2 linked regions of the Desulfosarcina ovata subsp. ovata genome follow. Each later gene encodes a partner of the first gene's protein in a complex. Links are inferred from orthologs where the notes say so. Each region holds a gene or a part of one and is shown in the gene's direction. Other genes may lie near its edges.

Region 1 (8,123 bases):
CTGCTGACCACCATCACTACCCAGGTGTTATCCAACGGCGTTGTCGCCAATAAGGAAATTTTGTTGAAGGAAACGGATAAGGGGATCATCCTGCGCAACGTCGAAACCATGATGGAAACCCCGGTTCTCAATCTGAAACAGTTCTACGGGCCGGACCAGGCCAAAACCATGGTACGGGTATTTGCCGATCCGCTCCTGAAAGGAATGAACTATGCGCTGCTCAACCTGATCGTTGATATTTCCCAGCGCCTGATTCAGCCCAACATCACCCTGAACAGTCTCGAAACGGAAGCCCGCAAGGAATCGGCGGCAAATCAGATCAAACCGGTCCTCTACATGATTAAAAAGGGCGAAATGCTGCTGCGTGAAGGTGACCGGGTCACCCCTTTGCATTTACGCAAACTCAACGCCATGAAGGGACGGGACAACACCCACCAGGTCCCCTTGGCCGGGTCCGGCGCCGTGTTGCTGTTGGCCGCCATATTGATCATTCAGTACCACGTTCGCCTGAAAAACAGAATGGAGCAGGCCAATTACGGCAACAAGGACCTGCTCTTTCTTGCGTGCGTCATGGTGGTTTTTATCGTTGTGGTAAAAATCGCCGACACCTTGCCGGACACCTGGTTCCTCGGCCTTCCGCTGGCCCGTCCGGAATCGCCCGTCGGCTACGGGATTCCACTGGCCGCCGGAGCCATGATCGTCTGTCTCTTTATGGGACGCGAAACCGCGCTGATCTTTGCTCTGGCCCTGGCCCTGTGCGCCGCCATGCTGCTGCAAGGCGGGATGGGAGCCCTGATCTACTATATTCTGAGCTGCACCATGGCCGCCTGGTGGCTTCAGGATTGCCGGGAGCGGCGGATCATCATCAAGGCCGGGGCCAAGCTGGGCATGCTGAATGCCGGGTTGGCCGTCATCACGGATGCCTATCTGGGCAGCGCATCCCTGACCAATCTGCCTTTTGATGTCACGGTTGCATTTTTGGGTGGAATCGGTGCCGGCATCATTACCACGGGTGTGGCACCGGTCGTAGAGATGGTGTTTGGCTACACCACCGATATCACCCTGCTGGAACTGGCCAATCTGGACCGCCCCATCCTGCGCCGCCTGATGCTGGAAGCACCGGGCACCTACCATCACAGCGTCGTTGTCGGATCCCTGGTTGAAGCGGCGGCCACCGAAATCGGCGCCAATCCCATTCTGGCCAAAGTATGCGGCTACTATCACGACATCGGAAAACTGAAAAAGCCCCTTTATTTTATTGAAAATCAATCAGATGGCAAAAACAAACATGACAAACTGGCGCCCTCCATGTCGGCCTTGATTCTGATTGCGCATGTAAAAAACGGGGTCGAGATCGCCCGTGAGCACAAGCTGGGCCAGGTGATTATCGATACGATCCAGCAGCATCATGGAACCAGTTTGATCAGCTATTTTTTCGAAAAGGCCAAGTCCGTTAAAGGCGAAGATGGGGTCAATATCGACGATTTCAGGTATCCGGGTCCGCGCCCGCAAACACGGGAAGCAGGCCTGGTCATGCTGGCCGACGTGGTCGAAGCCGCTTCGCGGACCCTGGACAACCCCACCCCGTCACGGATTCAGGGACTGGTGCAGAATCTGATCAACAAAATTTTCTCCGACGGGCAGCTTGACCATTGTGAACTAACCCTGAAAGATCTGCATCTGATCGCCAGGAGTTTCAATAAAATCCTAAATGGCATCCATCACCATCGGATCGAATACCAGGACAGTAGCGCCATCACCCCGGGAAAGGCGAAAAATGGAAGTATGGATCGAAAACCGGCAAAACCGTCACAAGCTGCCAGAGCAAAAAATAATGAGGACAGCCAGGCGCATTTTAAGCGCCTTGGACTATCCTGACGCCCAACTCTCGATTTTGATTGTGGATGATCCGCAAATCGCCGAATTCAATCGGACCTATCTGAACCATCAAGGCCCGACCAACGTGATCTCTTTCCCCATGCAGGAGGGCCCGTTCGCCGATATTACCCCTGAGCTTCTCGGTGATGTGGTCATTTCGGCCGATACGGCTCACCGCGAAGCCCTGGACGCAGGCATGGAGATGCTATGCCGCTTCAATGAACTGTTGATCCATGGAATTCTTCACCTTATCGGCTATGATCACGTCCATTCCGCGGCGGAAGCGGCCATTATGGAAAAAAAGAGCCAAACGTTAATGGAACTCATTGAAAAGGAGGAATGAGCATGGCCGGTCTGGCTGTCAACATTGATCGTGTCGCCACGTTGCGGGAAGCCAGTCAGGCGGCCACCCCGGATCCCATCGCCGCGGCCCTGCTTGCCGAACTGGCCGGTGCGGACGGCATTGTCTGCCACCTGAGAGAGGATCGGCGCACCATCCAGGACCGGGATGTCCGACTGCTGCGCAGGGTGATTCAGACCCAACTGATTCTGGAAATGGCGGCCACCTCGGAAATGGTGGGGATCGCCCTGGATGTTCGTCCGGAGCGGGTAACGCTGGTTCCGGAAAGCCGCCAGGAGGTCGCTTCCGACGGAAGCCTTGACCTGATCGTACACAGCAAATCCATGGAGGAAACCATCGGTGCGCTGCAAAACAATGGGATTCCCGTCAATATCCTCATCAACCCCGAGCCGGAGCAGATCAAGCTGGCCCACCAGGCGGGGGCCAATGGTATTGCGATCAGCACAAAAACGTTCTGCGAAGCAACCGGTGCCACGAAACAAAGGCAGGCGTTTGCCAAAATCATCGATGCCGTCAAGCTGGCCAAAAAGCTCAAACTGGACATCAGCGCCGGCCGTGGTCTCGATATCACCACAATTAAGGCCTTTACCGGCGTAACGGAAATCAATACCTACTGTATCGGCCACAGCATCGTTTCCCGGGCCGTACTGGTCGGTATGGACCGGGCCGTCAGGGATATGCGGAATCTGATTAACGGCCTTTAACCCAAGGAGCAAGGGTATGTATCTGGTAACCGCTGATGAAATGCAGCGCATGGATCGTGCAACCATCGAATCTTTCGGTATACCCGGCCGGGTTCTCATGGAGAACGCCGGCCGGGGAGCAACGGCGTTCTTTCTGGACACCCTTTTCCACCGCCAACCCGGCAGTGTGGGTGTTGCCGCAGGACGCGGAAACAACGGCGGCGATGGATTTGTCATGGCCCGCTATCTTCATCAGAAAGGCATTCCGGTAACCGTCTTTCTGCTGGCCGAGCGCAGCCGGGTTCAGGGCGATGCAGCAACCAACCTGGCCCTTATCGACCGCATGGGCGTGACGGTGGTTGAAATGGCCGACATCGCCGCTTTCAAGGCCCACCAATCACAAATGCATCATATCGCCATCTGGATCGATGCCATTTTGGGAACGGGACTGTCTTCAGATGTTCGCGGCTATTTCCGGTCGGCAATTGAATTTATCAATCAGATGCATCGTCCGGTTTTTGCCGTGGATATCGCCTCGGGTCTGAATGCCGACACCGGCCAGGCCTGCGGCGTCTGCATCGAGGCCGCCGCCACGGCCACGTTCGGATTTGCCAAGGCCGGCCACCTCACCTACCCGGGCCGCCGGCTTAGCGGCCGGCTGAAGGTGATCGAAATCGGCATCCCCCCCCACATGGCCGCCCAGGTGGGCTGCCATCAGCACCTGATCACCCCCATGGACTTGAAGCCTGCCCTGCCCCACCGCGATGCCACGGCGCATAAGGGCCATACCGGTCATCTTCTGGTGCTGGCCGGCAGCCCCGGAAAAACCGGTGCCGCCGCCATGACCGCCATGGGCGCCATGCGTGCCGGGGCCGGCCTGGTGACCCTGGGCGTTCCTCAATCGCTCAACCCGGTACTGGAAACCCTGGTCACGGAGGCCATGACCGTCGGCCTGGCCCAAACCGTCCAGGGGACCCTGGACGAATCCGCGTTTCAGACCGTCCAAGGCCTGATGGCCGACAAACGATGTCTGGCCGTGGGGCCTGGCCTGGGAACGGATCCATCTACCGGGCGGTTGCTTGGCCATCTGATTGAATCCGCCACGATGCCGCTGATTGTCGATGCGGACGGACTGAACCTGATCGCCGGGAATCTGTCGGTTCTCAGCAAAAAACAGGCACCCATGGTACTTACCCCCCACCCCGGGGAAATGGCCCGGCTATGCGGTCTGTCCACGGCCGACATTCAAAGGGATCGCGTTTCCCACGCCCGCGACTTTGCCCGGCAGCACGGAGTCCATCTGGTGCTCAAGGGAGCCGCCACTGTCATTGCCCGGCCGGATGGCCATGTTTTCATCAACCCCACCGGCAACCCGGGCATGGCGGCGGGTGGCATGGGCGATGTTCTCACCGGACTCATCGCTGGCCTGATCACCCAGGGGATAAACGTCTCGGCTGCTGCCCAGGCCGGCGTCTACCTGCACGGCGCAGCGGCCGACCAACTGGCCTGCAGCAAGGCCGCCACGGGTTATCTGGCCACGGAGGTACTTGATGCCGTGCCCGCAGCCATGCAGGCGCTGCGTAGCGGCGAAGACCTGCCGGACTGGCTGTTCACGGACGCGTTGTGCTACCCCATGGGACCTGACGACCAATGAACACGTCGTCCGCCTTGCCGTCTGACCCGAACCGGCGGACAGTGGAGACGCACACCGCCGACCAGACCATCGAACTGGGCCGTACCATCGGTCGGCGGCTGAACCAAAGGCTGGTTCTTTTCCTGTACGGTGACCTGGGCAGCGGCAAAACCGCCTTTGCCCAGGGGCTTGCCCGTGGCCTGGGCGTTCCTGACAGCATCGCCATCACCAGTCCCACCTACACCCTGGTCAACGAATATCCGGGCCGACTGCTCTTCTGCCATGTGGACCTGTATCGCCTGTCCGAACCGGTTGATCCGGATGAAATCGGCTTGATCGAGATTTTCGACCAGCCCGGCATCGTTGCCGTCGAGTGGCCCGAGCGGCTCCATCCATCGGATCATCCGCCCCGGCGTTTGGATTTTTTCTTCTCCCCAACCGGTGACAATAGCCGATCCATCCGAGTAATTGCATATGGACTTGACCTGGCGGATCTGTTAAAAGACATCCCCATTTGATTTTATTTCCTATCGCTGTGATACGTGGAACCATTCGAAAAGCACTGAAAGTGGAAAAAGTATGGCAATCGTCGTTCAAAAATTCGGCGGCACCTCGGTCGCCGACATCACCCGCATCCGCAATGTCGCCAACCGGGTTTTGAAAACCCATCATCAGGGGAATGACGTGGTGGTGATTCTCTCGGCCATGGCCGGCGTCACCGACCGCTTGCTCGGCCTGGCCAATGAAGCCACCGACGCCCCGGACCGGCGCGAACTGGACGTGCTGCTGGCCACCGGCGAGCAGACCACGGCAGCCATTCTGGCCATGATGCTCAAAGGTATGGGGGTTCAGGCACAATCCCTGCTGGGACACCAGGCCGAGGTGGTCACGGACTGTGAATACGGCAACGCGCGCATTCTCGAGATCGGTACCGATCGGATCAAACGCCTTCTGAAAGACCGAAAAATCGTTGTTGTGGCCGGTTTTCAGGGCATGGACATCAAGGGCAACATCACCACGCTGGGTCGCGGCGGTTCGGACACCTCGGCGGTGGCCATCGCGGCGGCGCTGAATGCCGATGTCTGCGAGATCTACACCGACGTGGATGGAATTTACACAGCGGACCCCAACATCTGCCCGAAGGCCAGAAAAATCAAGGTCATCTCCTATGACGAGATGCTCAACATGGCCAGTCTGGGCGCCAAGGTGCTGCAGATCCGCTCCGTCGGTTTCGCCAAAAAATACAACATCCCCGTTCATGTCCGCTCATCATTTTCAGAGGAGGAAGGCACCATGGTGGTAAACGAAGATTCCGGGATGGAGCAACTGGTTGTTTCGGGGGTCACTCACGATTTGAATCAGGCAAGGATCACTTTGAAAAAAGTCCCTGATCAGCCGGGTGTTGCAGCAAAAATATTCTCTCCCATCGCCGAAGCCGGCATTCTGGTGGACATGATCATCCAGAATACGCGTAGCGGCGGTCAGACGGACCTGACCTTCACCGTTCCCAAGGCCGATTGCACCAAGGCCCTGGAAATCGAGAAAAAAGTCGCCGCAACCATTGATGCCGAGGATGTCTTTGCCGACCCCAACATCGCCAAGGTGTCGGTAATCGGCGTGGGCATGAAAAATCATTCTGGTGTGGCGTCGCTGATGTTCAACGCCCTGGCCCGTGAAAACATCAACATCATCATGATCAGCACTTCTGAAATTCGCATCTCCTGCATCATTGAGGAAAAATATACGGAATTGGCCGTCCGGGTCCTGCACACGGCCTTCGGGCTGGACCGGGACGATTAGGCAGGCGGTGCCCACCAGGAAAACCGGAAGGGTTGGCCGGATGAAAGGGTTCACCCCTGAGCAAATTCGCTTTGTCCTGCTGGTCTGCGCCGCAGTGATCGCCGTTACGCTGTGGCGAATCATCCAGGCACACTGAAACACGATCGGAAACAGAGGCGGATCGGTCTTGCAGCACCGCAACGATCGATCCGCCTTTGATTTATCCGACGTCCCTCCCTTTTGGGGAAGCGGCGTCCAAGGCGCCCTGAATCTCTCCGGCAACGGCCCTTGCTGCAGCCTGCGGATCGGCGGCATCGCGGATGGGCCTGCCGATGACCAAGTAGTCCGCCCCACGGCGAATGGCCATGGCCGGTGTCACGACGCGGGCCTGGTCATCCCCGCTGACCGAACGGTCGGCCATCCGGATGCCGGGCGTTACCGCCTGGAATTCCGGTCCGAAGGTCGTTTTGATCGACTGGACCTCCTCACCGGAACAAACCACGCCGCAGCAGCCCGCATCCATGGCCATGGCCGCCTTTTTCAACACCAGCCGGCGAACGTCCTGTGAATAATCGTCCCGGTAACCGGCAGTGGCCACATCGGCGGCGGAAACGCTGGTCAGGACCGTCACACCAAGCACGTTGACCCTGCCGCCGGCACCTTCCACGGCAGCCTTCAGCATGGACCGGCTCTCGCCACAATGCACCGTGGCGAAATAGACTCCCAGGTCTGCCACCTGGGCCATGGCCCGTTTGACAGTGGCCGGGATATCGTGAAGTTTCAGGTCCAGAAATACCTTGGCGTTGCCGGCCCGCACGATCCAGCGAACCAGTTCAGGTCCGGAGCGGATAAACAGTTCGAGGCCGATTTTGAACATCCCCACGTCATCGGCCAGCCGGGTCACCAGGGAACGGGCGATATCGGGATCGGGAACATCCAGGGGAAAGATGATGTGGTCTTTGGCGGTTTTCATAGGTTGTCCTCATGCCGTCAGGGCGTTGCGGGTTACGGTTTTGCATCCATGTCAGCGTTTCATTACCGCAAAATCGCCGGTCCGGAAAGGGAATTTGACCCTGTTTGCCGACCCGCGCCGCCCAAGATTGACCCGGCCTGGCAATTGTGTCATTTTCCAGCCGGCAGTGCCCCTTACGGAAACGGTCATCAGACGCATGCAGGGAAAACGCTCCTAATGGAACAGATCAGTATCGTCCTTGTCGAGCCCCAGGGGCCGATCAATGTGGGGTCGGTCTGCCGGGCGATGATGAATTTCGGATTCAGTGAGCTTCGGCTGGTGACGCCCTGCGATGGGTTTCGGTCTTTGGATGCCCGGCGAATGGCCCTCAAGGCTGAAGCCATTCTTCACCAGGCCACGATTTTCCCTTCGCTGAACGCGGCCCTGGCCGATTGCCACCTCGCTTTTGGGACCACCCGCCGCTTCGGCAAGTACCGCGAGGATTTTCTTTCGCCGGAGGACGCCGCCGAACAAGCCCTGGCCCAACCGACCAATGCACAAACGGCTTTTGTGTTCGGTCGTGAAGACCGCGGCCTGCACAACAGCGAACTGGATCTGTGCCATGCATTCATCACCATTCCCACAGACGATGATTATCCATCCATGAATCTGTCTCACGCCGTCGCCCTGGTGCTCTATGAACTGCACAAAAAATTCAGCCAAAACGCACCGACGGCCAATGAGAATCAGCTTCCGGCACAGGCCAGCGACATCGAGAACATGTTCCAGCATATGCGCCGGACGCTCCTTGAGGCCGAGTATCTGGACCCGCAGAAT
Region 2 (8,081 bases), 1.7 Mb from region 1 along the record:
TTTATCGTTGTGTATGACTGTTTATCCCAGTAGTAGGCATGGGTGCCATCTTCGTCTTCGAGGTTGACCAGGATATAGGTGCCGTTCATGGCGATGGCTTCGGAATTGTTTTTAACCACATGCCCTTCATAGGTCGTTTCGTTTCCATCGTCGTCCACAATTTCGAAATCGATAGTGTAATACATGGGGGGAAGATCTACGAAGGTGTCATCTTGCCAGTAAAAAGCCCGTTTCTCGCCATCCTCGGTGGCCGAATTGCCGATTACCGCGATGGTGTCATCATCGGAGTAAACCGCAACCGCCGCGCTGGCGGTAAAACTGGTACCACTGTCATCCTCTTCGCTGAGGCCGTAATAATTTTCGTAGGTGTATGCATAATTGCTGTTATCGACATATTCTTCGTTATGGATACCCAAGTAAATCATCTCTTCGGTGTCCGATTCCCAGAGGAACGCGGCCTCGGAAAGATCGCCGTTATCGGCCTGGCCCACGAGATTCCCGTTTTCATCCATGGCGAGGGCCAGGGTTTCTCTCAAGCGGTCGTCGTCGTTATCGAAATCGCCGATATCCACCAAGTCGCCCAGGGTCCCTGAATCATAGATATCTGTACCGTTGCCCGACGTGTCGTCCGACAGGCTGCTGCCACTACCGCCGCAGGCAATCAGGCAAACCACCCCGACCCACAACAAAATCGCCGCCAGGCGTATCCAAATCCGTTTTTGTGTCTTCTGCTTCACCGTATCATCCTTACTCTGTTCGGGGAGTTATCGTTTCGATCCTTCACGGTCGTTCAGGCCGTTCGGCACTCCTGAATTATTCACTGGGTTCGAGAACGATATGAATGGCTCTGTCTTTCTCGGCGAGAGGCGCGTAAATCACCTCCGAATCCTCATAGCCCGCCTTTTTGACTTGGAAGTACCAATTCTCGTAATTTGCCTTGGAATTGGCCCCATCCTCGATCCAGGGTGTCAAGCGGCGGGTGTTCCGAAGATTGTCCGGAGATTCGCCCCAGTATATCTGGGCATCGGAAGGATCCGAGGTTATCTTGGTTTTAATTTTCTCTAACTTGAAGAAGTTGATGGTTCTGTTTTCGTCCCCATCGGGCCGACAGACGATCTTTGACGGCAGATACCCCCTTTTACGAACCTGATAACACCAGGATTCCCAGTATTCGCCTTCCATGGAGCGTGAATTGAGGGTGGTATAGGGGGTCGGCATCAACTCGTCCGCCGTTTTTCCCCAATAGATTCCGGCCCCCTCGGGAAATGAGGTGATCACTTCATAAACGAGGTGCTTGGTGCACCCGCAAAAAAGAAGAAGCATCGACAGAACGGCAATCAAAGAAGATGAACGTTTCATGATGGGACTCACCAATAAAGGTGATCGTGTTTGACCGCGATCATTGAAGGTTTAGCCAATTGTCCAAAACGGTCTCTATTTTTTATCACACGGCTTGTCAAATGATTAAGTGTAACGGTATTTATTGTTATATTGAACATTTGTAAATTTCTCAGCACTCATTCGGTTTACGACCCAATCCGCCCCTTGCGATATTCAAGCATGATTCCACAAACCGTGATACCACCGGCTACAGCCTCGGCCTCATGCTGGTGGTCATCGCCGGCGCGGAGCTGTTTACCGGCAACAACCTCGTGGTCTCCACCATCACCTGGAGCGCCTTTTTGGTCAAAAACCTGGTTCCCGTGACCATCGGCAACGTTATCGGTGGGGCTGTGTTCGTCGGGCTCGGTTACTGGGGGGCGTACCTGCGACCTTCAAAATAGCCTGAATGCATTCGGATGCGAAGTGGATGACCACTTCGCTGCAACCGGAGAGATACTATCCAAAATCTGGATGAGGAGAATACCGGCCATCCGGATTACCTATTTGACTTGGTTCCGCCGACCATGGAAAAAGATGTATTTGTCCTCAACCAGGAGAATTTGCATTGATGAACAAACCCGGTAATGGCCAGGGTGCCCGGACGATCCTGAACCGACTGCAACAGATTACCGAAGAGAACCTTCTGGACATCGAACGGCTGAAATCCGACGGCCGTTCGGCGATCGGTTTCTACTGTCTCTACTCCCCCACGGAGATTGCCGTGGCGGCCGACGCCATCCCCCTGCCGCTGTGCGGCACCCGCAACGATCCCATCCCGGAGGCCGAAGCGGTCCTGCCGCGCAACCTCTGCCCCCTGATCAAAAGCAGTTTCGGTTTTGCCATCACCGATACCTGTCCGTTCTTCCGCTTTTCGGACATTATCGTTGGTGACACCACCTGCGACGGCAAGAAGAAGATGTTCGAGCTGCTTGGCGCGCACAAGACCACCCATGTGCTGCAACTGCCCCAAAGACAGGATTCGGCCATGGCCTTTTCCCTGTGGCGTAGCGAACTGGAACGGTTCAGGGCCATCGTCGAGGCGCAGACCGGGATCCCCATCACCGACGCGCGACTCGGCGGCGCCATTGACCTGATGAACCGGGAACGGCGAGCCCGCAAGGCGGTAATGGACCTCAACCAGAGGATGCCGGCGCCCTTGAGCGGATCCTTGCTGCTGGAGATTCTCTTCAAGGTCGGATTTCTGGCCGACAAGGAGAAGGGCATCGCCCTGATGAACGCCGTGGTTGCCGAATCCGGAAGCGGCGCCTTCCGGCCCAAGGGTAAGTCGAGCCGGCGCCGCAGGCGCATCCTGATCACCGGCGTCCCCATCGGCCTGGGCAGCGAGAAGGTGGTCAAGATTGTCGAACAGGGCGGCGCCGACGTGGTGGCTTTCGAGAACTGTTCCGGATACAAACAGGCCTTTGAGGTGGACGAGAAGAAAGCGCCTATGGATGCCCTGGCCGAACAATACCTGGCCACGCCCTGTTCGGTGATGAGCCCCAATGCCGGCCGATTCACCCTTCTGGCGCAGATGATCACCGATTTTGCGGTGGACGGGGTCATCGACCTGACCTGGCAGGCCTGCCACACCTACAATGTTGAGGCGTATTGCATCAATACGTTCATCCAGGACAAATTCGGTTTTTCCAGCCTGCACCTGGAGACCGACTACGCAGAGAGCGACACCGAACAGCTGCGCGTGCGGATCGAGGCTTACTTGGAAATGCTTTAGGTTGCCGGAAATAAATAATTCTCCCATTCTATTTTTAACTATCAGGAATAGTTTGCGGTTTTTTCCTTTCCCCCTGATTGCGACGATTGTGAAAAGCGATGTTCAACGCTACCCGCCAAGGCGCTTCCAATCCTGATCGGTTTTTCAAAAATCGAGGCATCACCGGATAATCCCGGCGTTTGACAGGGATACGTCTGGAGAGAAACGGAAAAGAGGTGTGAGATGACGCCCCCTGAATTAAGTTTGACTTTTCGGCGGTATCAGTTTATTTTTACACCCACTTGCAAGCCAGCCGAATACAAGCCAGGAGTGCCTGAATGAAGAAAAAGCTGACCTACGCCGATGCCGGCGTCGACATCGACAAGGCGGACAACCTCGTTGAGAGCATCAAGCAGATCGCCAAACAGACCCGCCGGACCGGTGTGATGGGTGAGATTGGCGGATTCGGGGGGTTGTTTTCCCTGAACACCAACACCATGGAAAGCCCGGTGCTGGTCAGCTCTACCGACGGGGTGGGCACCAAATTGAAAATTGCCTTTCTCATGGATTGCCACGATACGGTGGGCATCGACCTGGTGGCCATGTGTGTCAACGATATTGCCGTACAGGGCGCACGGCCCCTTTTTTTCCTCGACTACCTGGCCACGGGAAAACTGAAAAGCGAAACGGTCACCGATATCATCAAAGGAGTCGGTGAGGGGTGCATCCAGGCCGATTGTGCCCTGATCGGCGGAGAAACCGCCGAAATGCCGGGGTTCTATCGCGACAACGAATACGATCTGGCCGGTTTTGCCGTAGGGCTGGTGGACAATCCCAAAATCGTGGACGGCTCCGAAATTCGTCCCGGCCACCAGATCATCGGTATCGCCTCCAGCGGCCTGCACAGCAACGGGTTCTCCCTGGTTCGCAAAATCTGCTTTGATGTACTGGGCCTGACGGTGGACAGCCATGTTCCCGAATTGGGCAAAACCCTTGGCGAAGAGTTGATCATTCCCACCCGCATCTACTCGGAAACCATTCAGCACCTGGTCCGTGACCTGCCCATCCAGGGGTTGGCGCACATTACCGGCGGCGGCATTATGGACAACATTATCCGGGTTATCCCCCAGGCCTGCGGCATCACCATCAACAAGGGGTCCTGGGAAATCCCGCCGATCTTCGGATTCCTGCAGGCCGCCGGCAACGTGGATGAGAAGGAAATGATGCGCACCTTCAACAATGGCATCGGTCTGGTGGCAGTGGTTCCCGAGGAGAACGCCCAGGATGTTCTCAACCGGCTTGGCGGCAGCGGAGAAAAAGCCTGGGTAATCGGCGAGGTGACCAAAACCCGTAAAAATGCCCGATCCCGCGTTCAGTTGGTCTGATCCTTTCGTAGGCTCGGGATGGGCCGTCCTGGAGACAAACCGTCATGTTAAAAAAAATTACCCGCCTGTTCGAATGGATTGCCGAGGGGCAGAAAAAACAGCCCATCTGCAAGTCCTGAGCGCCCGGCATACGGCATCCCGGTGCGGGACCTGCAAAAAAAGCGGCAACAGTGAAACCGGCGCCATCCAAATAGGCGCCTCTCGGATTGGGTGAAAAACCGGTTTAGCCGGAACGGGTCGGTGCAAACGACCGTCGTTCCGGTTTTTGTTTTTTACGCGTTCATTTTTATGCGACATTGGGGTTTATTTTACAGGGAAAAAGTATGATCGTTTTGGGTATTGAATCCTCCTGCGACGAGACGGCAGCGGCCGTGGTTCGCAACGGATGCGAAGTGCTGGCCTCGGTGGTGGCTTCACAGGTCGCCGTTCACCATCCGTACGGCGGTGTGGTGCCGGAATTGGCCTCGCGCAAGCATATCGAAGCCATCGTCCCGGTGGTCGATCAGGCCATCGCCGAATCGGGCATCCCGGCCAAGAAGATCGATGGTGTGGCCGTCACCCAGGGGCCCGGCCTGATCGGCTCCCTTCTGGTGGGATTCTCCTTTGCCAAAGGGTTCGCCTTCGGCCATGGAATTCCCTGGGTTGGTGTGGACCATCTGGAAGGGCATATCAATTCCGTGTTTCTGGAGGCCGACCCGCCGGCCTTTCCCTTTGTGGCCCTTTTGGTCTCCGGTGGCCACACCAGCATCTACCATGTCACCTCCCACCGCGACTTCCACCCCATGGGCCAGACCCGCGACGACGCTGCCGGCGAAGCCTATGACAAGGTAGCCAAGATGCTGGGCCTGGGGTATCCCGGCGGTGTGGTCATCGACCGGTTGGCCGCCCAGGGTGACCCGACGAAGGTCGTGTTTACGCGTCCCTACCTGGACAAGGCCGAGTTCGATTTCTCTTTCAGTGGGATCAAGTCGGCGGTCATGCGCCACCTGCAGCTCCACCCGGATCCCTCACCCGGCGACCAGGCCGATATCGCCGCCGGTTTTCAGGCCGCTGTGGTGGATGTACTGACCTTTAAAATCATTCATGCGGCAAAGGCCAAGGGGTGTGCGCACCTGGCCGTGGTGGGCGGGGTTGCCGCCAACCGGGGGCTACGCGAGGCCGTTACCCGTGATGCGGCCGCAGACGGGATCCGGGTGCACATCCCGTCCATTGAGCTTTGTGGAGACAATGCCGCCATGGTGGCTGCGGTAGGCTACCATCGTCTGGCTACCGGTGAACGCGCCGGCTTGGATGATGATGTGTATTCTCGGGTGAAGTTCCGGCCCCGGGGATAATCCGGGCCGACATGGGGCACGACCGCCGGTCGACGGACGCCAGGTTTCAATGCGATAGTAAGAAGTGAACGTTCAGGCGGCTTCCAGGGCCAACATGCGCCGTTTGAGATCGGTATCGCAGGCCCTGCCGCCAAAACCGCCGATCGATCCATCGCTCTTGATTACCCGGTGGCAGGGAATTAATACAGGATAGCGGTTGTTCGCCATGGTATTGCCTACGAACCGGGCCGCCCGGGGCCGGTTGGCCATTTTGGCCACCTGACCGTAGGATAAGGTCTGACCGTATGGGATGGTGGTCACGGCACGGTAAACGGCCTGTTGGGAAGGGGTAAAACCGGACAGGTCCATTACCGACCAGGGGATCTCGATGCGTCCACCGTCAAAATAGCGCACCAGGCTGGCCCCGATGGCCCGGGCATCGGCATCGGCATTGTCGATCCGCCCATACTGCTCGTCCATTGCCTGACAGAGAGAATTCAGATCGGTCCGCGGCAGGTGGACCGCCAGCAGCCTGAAGGGCCGGGCATCAAAGGCCACCGCTGCATAGCCGAAGGTTGTTTCGACAATCTGATAGCGTTGCATGTTCCCCCTGTCCTCAGAAAAAAGAAACCCCCGGCGGATCGGTCCGACGGGGGTTGGAAAATTTTGGCAGCCGCAAAAGATTAGGTCTCTTCGACGCTGATGGCGCCCTCTTCGCACACTTCCACGCAGCTTTCGCAGCCGAGGCACTCTTCCGCGTTTACCGGAACGGATTTTTCATCCTGCATCTCGAATACTTCCACGGGACAAACATCAACGCACTCTTCGCAGCCTACGCATTTTGACTCGTCAACGCTCGGGGTAAAAGCCATGTTAAAAGCCTCCTTTCAATTAGGTTCAATTCGTGTTGATCCAATTATCAACATCTGTTCTCATTTAATGGAAAAGGGCTTATACTAAATAAAACAGCCCGTCAAGCGTTGAAAATCTTTTTTTCAACGCTCCCCGAAATCGCTATTTATTCCTTGTCAGCTGGGCCTTTCATCGGATTTTTGGTCAGTTTTGCACCAATAGAATCAAGGTGTGACGCGTCGCCTGCCCGCTCCCGTTTTCCTCACCGCGCAAGACAGCCCCCGGGGCCATGGCAGCGATCACGGCAGCCGGACGGTGGCCGACCGCGGCCAGCAGGGTGACCGTGACGGCCGTATGGTCTGGTTCCGATTCGGCCAGATCGGTAAAGGGGGCAAGGTCATCCGCCGAAAAATCGGCCTGGCCGGTCAGGTCGGACAGCACCGCATTTAGCGGCGGCACCTCCGGGGCGTCCGGTAACGACATCCGGATCGTGGCCAGTGTGTCGAGGCGAAGCGTGTCGGCGAAAGTTTCCTGCAGGGTGTCGACGACCGCCGGACTGGTGGTCACCAAAAGGTCGGGCAGCCTGCTGTCCGCCAGGGCCAGGGTGGACCAGGCGCGGATGCGCTGGATGGTCTGCCGGGCGCCCGGATCCTCCCTCCAGAGCTCACCGCCGGCGCCATGCCGGTTGAAGCCGGCTTCGTCCGCGCCGTCCAGGGAGTCGAGGAAATCGGCTTCCATGGCCTTGAACCGGTTGAGATCGTTGTCCAGACCGTCGGTGGTGCGATCATTGTCCTGGGCCACGGCCAGAAACAGGCGGGCGCTGAATTCTGAATCATCCGGCTCGCTTCCGGCGTCCGGTGTGCCGTAATTTTTTATGTCCGAACGGATCTGGTTGATGGTGCTTTCATCAAAAAAGGGCACCTCCCCCTGCCGGGCACTGAAAAAACCGGCCCCGGCGGTCGTTTTTCCGGGATTGAGGCGCGCCCACTGGGTGAATTCGGCCAGGGCGGCCTCCAACCGCTCATCGTCCCGGGTGATGGGCGTGCGGATGTCGATGCCGCCGTCGGCGGCCAGGGCGGTGAGCCCTTCGGAAATCCCGCTTTCAACCGGCTGGTAAACGACGAGCGTCCCCACCAGTCGGTTCAGGCGGCCGGCGGTGGCTGCGGACAGGTAGGTGAAGGGCATATATACGGGTGTCATGATATTCTCCGGAAACATTATCTTATACACTGATAGTAGCGGAACTGTGGTCAGGCTCCAGTTTTTTCATCGCGCAGGACCACGCCCATGGCCAGCAACTGATCCCTCAGGCGGTCGGCCAGGGCCCAGTCTTTTTCCTGCCGGGCCCGATCGCGCTGGTCGATCAGCTGCTGCACCGCCGGATCTCGGATCTCGTCTTCGAAATCGAAAATATGGATCACCGTGTTGATGCGTGCC

Evidence for each region.
Region 2: the proteins of tsaE (region 1) and tsaD are in contact, whole or in part, in a crystal structure (PDB 6N9A), measured with the Thermotoga maritima proteins. The link is inferred for Desulfosarcina ovata subsp. ovata from one-to-one orthologs. Residues at the interface, in WP_004082108.1 of Thermotoga maritima: Leu37, Gly38, Lys46, Lys57, Val59, Lys60, Ser61, Thr63, Phe64, Thr65, Leu66, Met67, Val69, Pro71, Tyr82, Arg83, Leu84, Asp86, Asp88, Phe89, Asp93, Ile128, Asp130, Glu131, Arg134; in WP_004082750.1 of Thermotoga maritima: Cys10, Asp11, Arg49, His50, Leu82, Gly84, Gly135, Gly136, Glu154, Thr155, Leu156, Asp157, Asp158, Ser159, Glu162, Asp165, Lys166, Arg169, Leu170, Tyr175, Lys213, Thr214, Leu217, Tyr218, Gln221, Arg222, Asn324.

The regions. Positions count from the first base shown.
Region 1 is NZ_AP021879.1:1,148,095-1,156,217, forward strand. Bases 3,324-6,322 are described here. They hold tsaE (tRNA (adenosine(37)-N6)-threonylcarbamoyltransferase complex ATPase subunit type 1 TsaE), read left to right. Parts: upstream 3,324-4,572; coding sequence 4,573-5,073; downstream 5,074-6,322. Other genes in these bases: GN112_RS05100 (NAD(P)H-hydrate dehydratase), read left to right, coding at 3,324-4,576; GN112_RS05110 (aspartate kinase), read left to right, coding at 5,135-6,322. Also shown: GN112_RS05085 (HD family phosphohydrolase), read left to right, coding at 1-1,878; rRNA maturation RNase YbeY, read left to right, coding at 1,835-2,221; GN112_RS05095 (pyridoxine 5'-phosphate synthase), read left to right, coding at 2,224-2,943; more of GN112_RS05100, read left to right, coding at 2,960-3,323; more of GN112_RS05110, read left to right, coding at 6,323-6,355; pyrF (orotidine-5'-phosphate decarboxylase), read right to left, coding at 6,555-7,307; GN112_RS05120 (RNA methyltransferase), read left to right, coding at 7,524-8,123. UniProt on the Escherichia coli protein: Required for the formation of a threonylcarbamoyl group on adenosine at position 37 (t(6)A37) in tRNAs that read codons beginning with adenine.
Region 2 is NZ_AP021879.1:2,853,521-2,861,601, reverse strand. Bases 3,851-6,807 are described here. They hold tsaD (tRNA (adenosine(37)-N6)-threonylcarbamoyltransferase complex transferase subunit TsaD), read left to right. Parts: upstream 3,851-4,802; coding sequence 4,803-5,813; downstream 5,814-6,807. Other genes in these bases: GN112_RS12735 (ferredoxin), read right to left, coding at 6,476-6,664; GN112_RS12740 (methylated-DNA--[protein]-cysteine S-methyltransferase), read right to left, coding at 5,886-6,395; purM (phosphoribosylformylglycinamidine cyclo-ligase), read left to right, coding at 3,851-4,479. Also shown: GN112_RS12770 (DUF3466 family protein), read right to left, coding at 1-737; GN112_RS12765 (hypothetical protein), read right to left, coding at 814-1,359; GN112_RS12760 (formate/nitrite transporter family protein), read left to right, coding at 1,605-1,784; GN112_RS12755 (double-cubane-cluster-containing anaerobic reductase), read left to right, coding at 1,952-3,115; more of purM, read left to right, coding at 3,433-3,850; GN112_RS12730 (hypothetical protein), read right to left, coding at 6,849-7,844; cysS (cysteine--tRNA ligase), read right to left, coding at 7,895-8,081.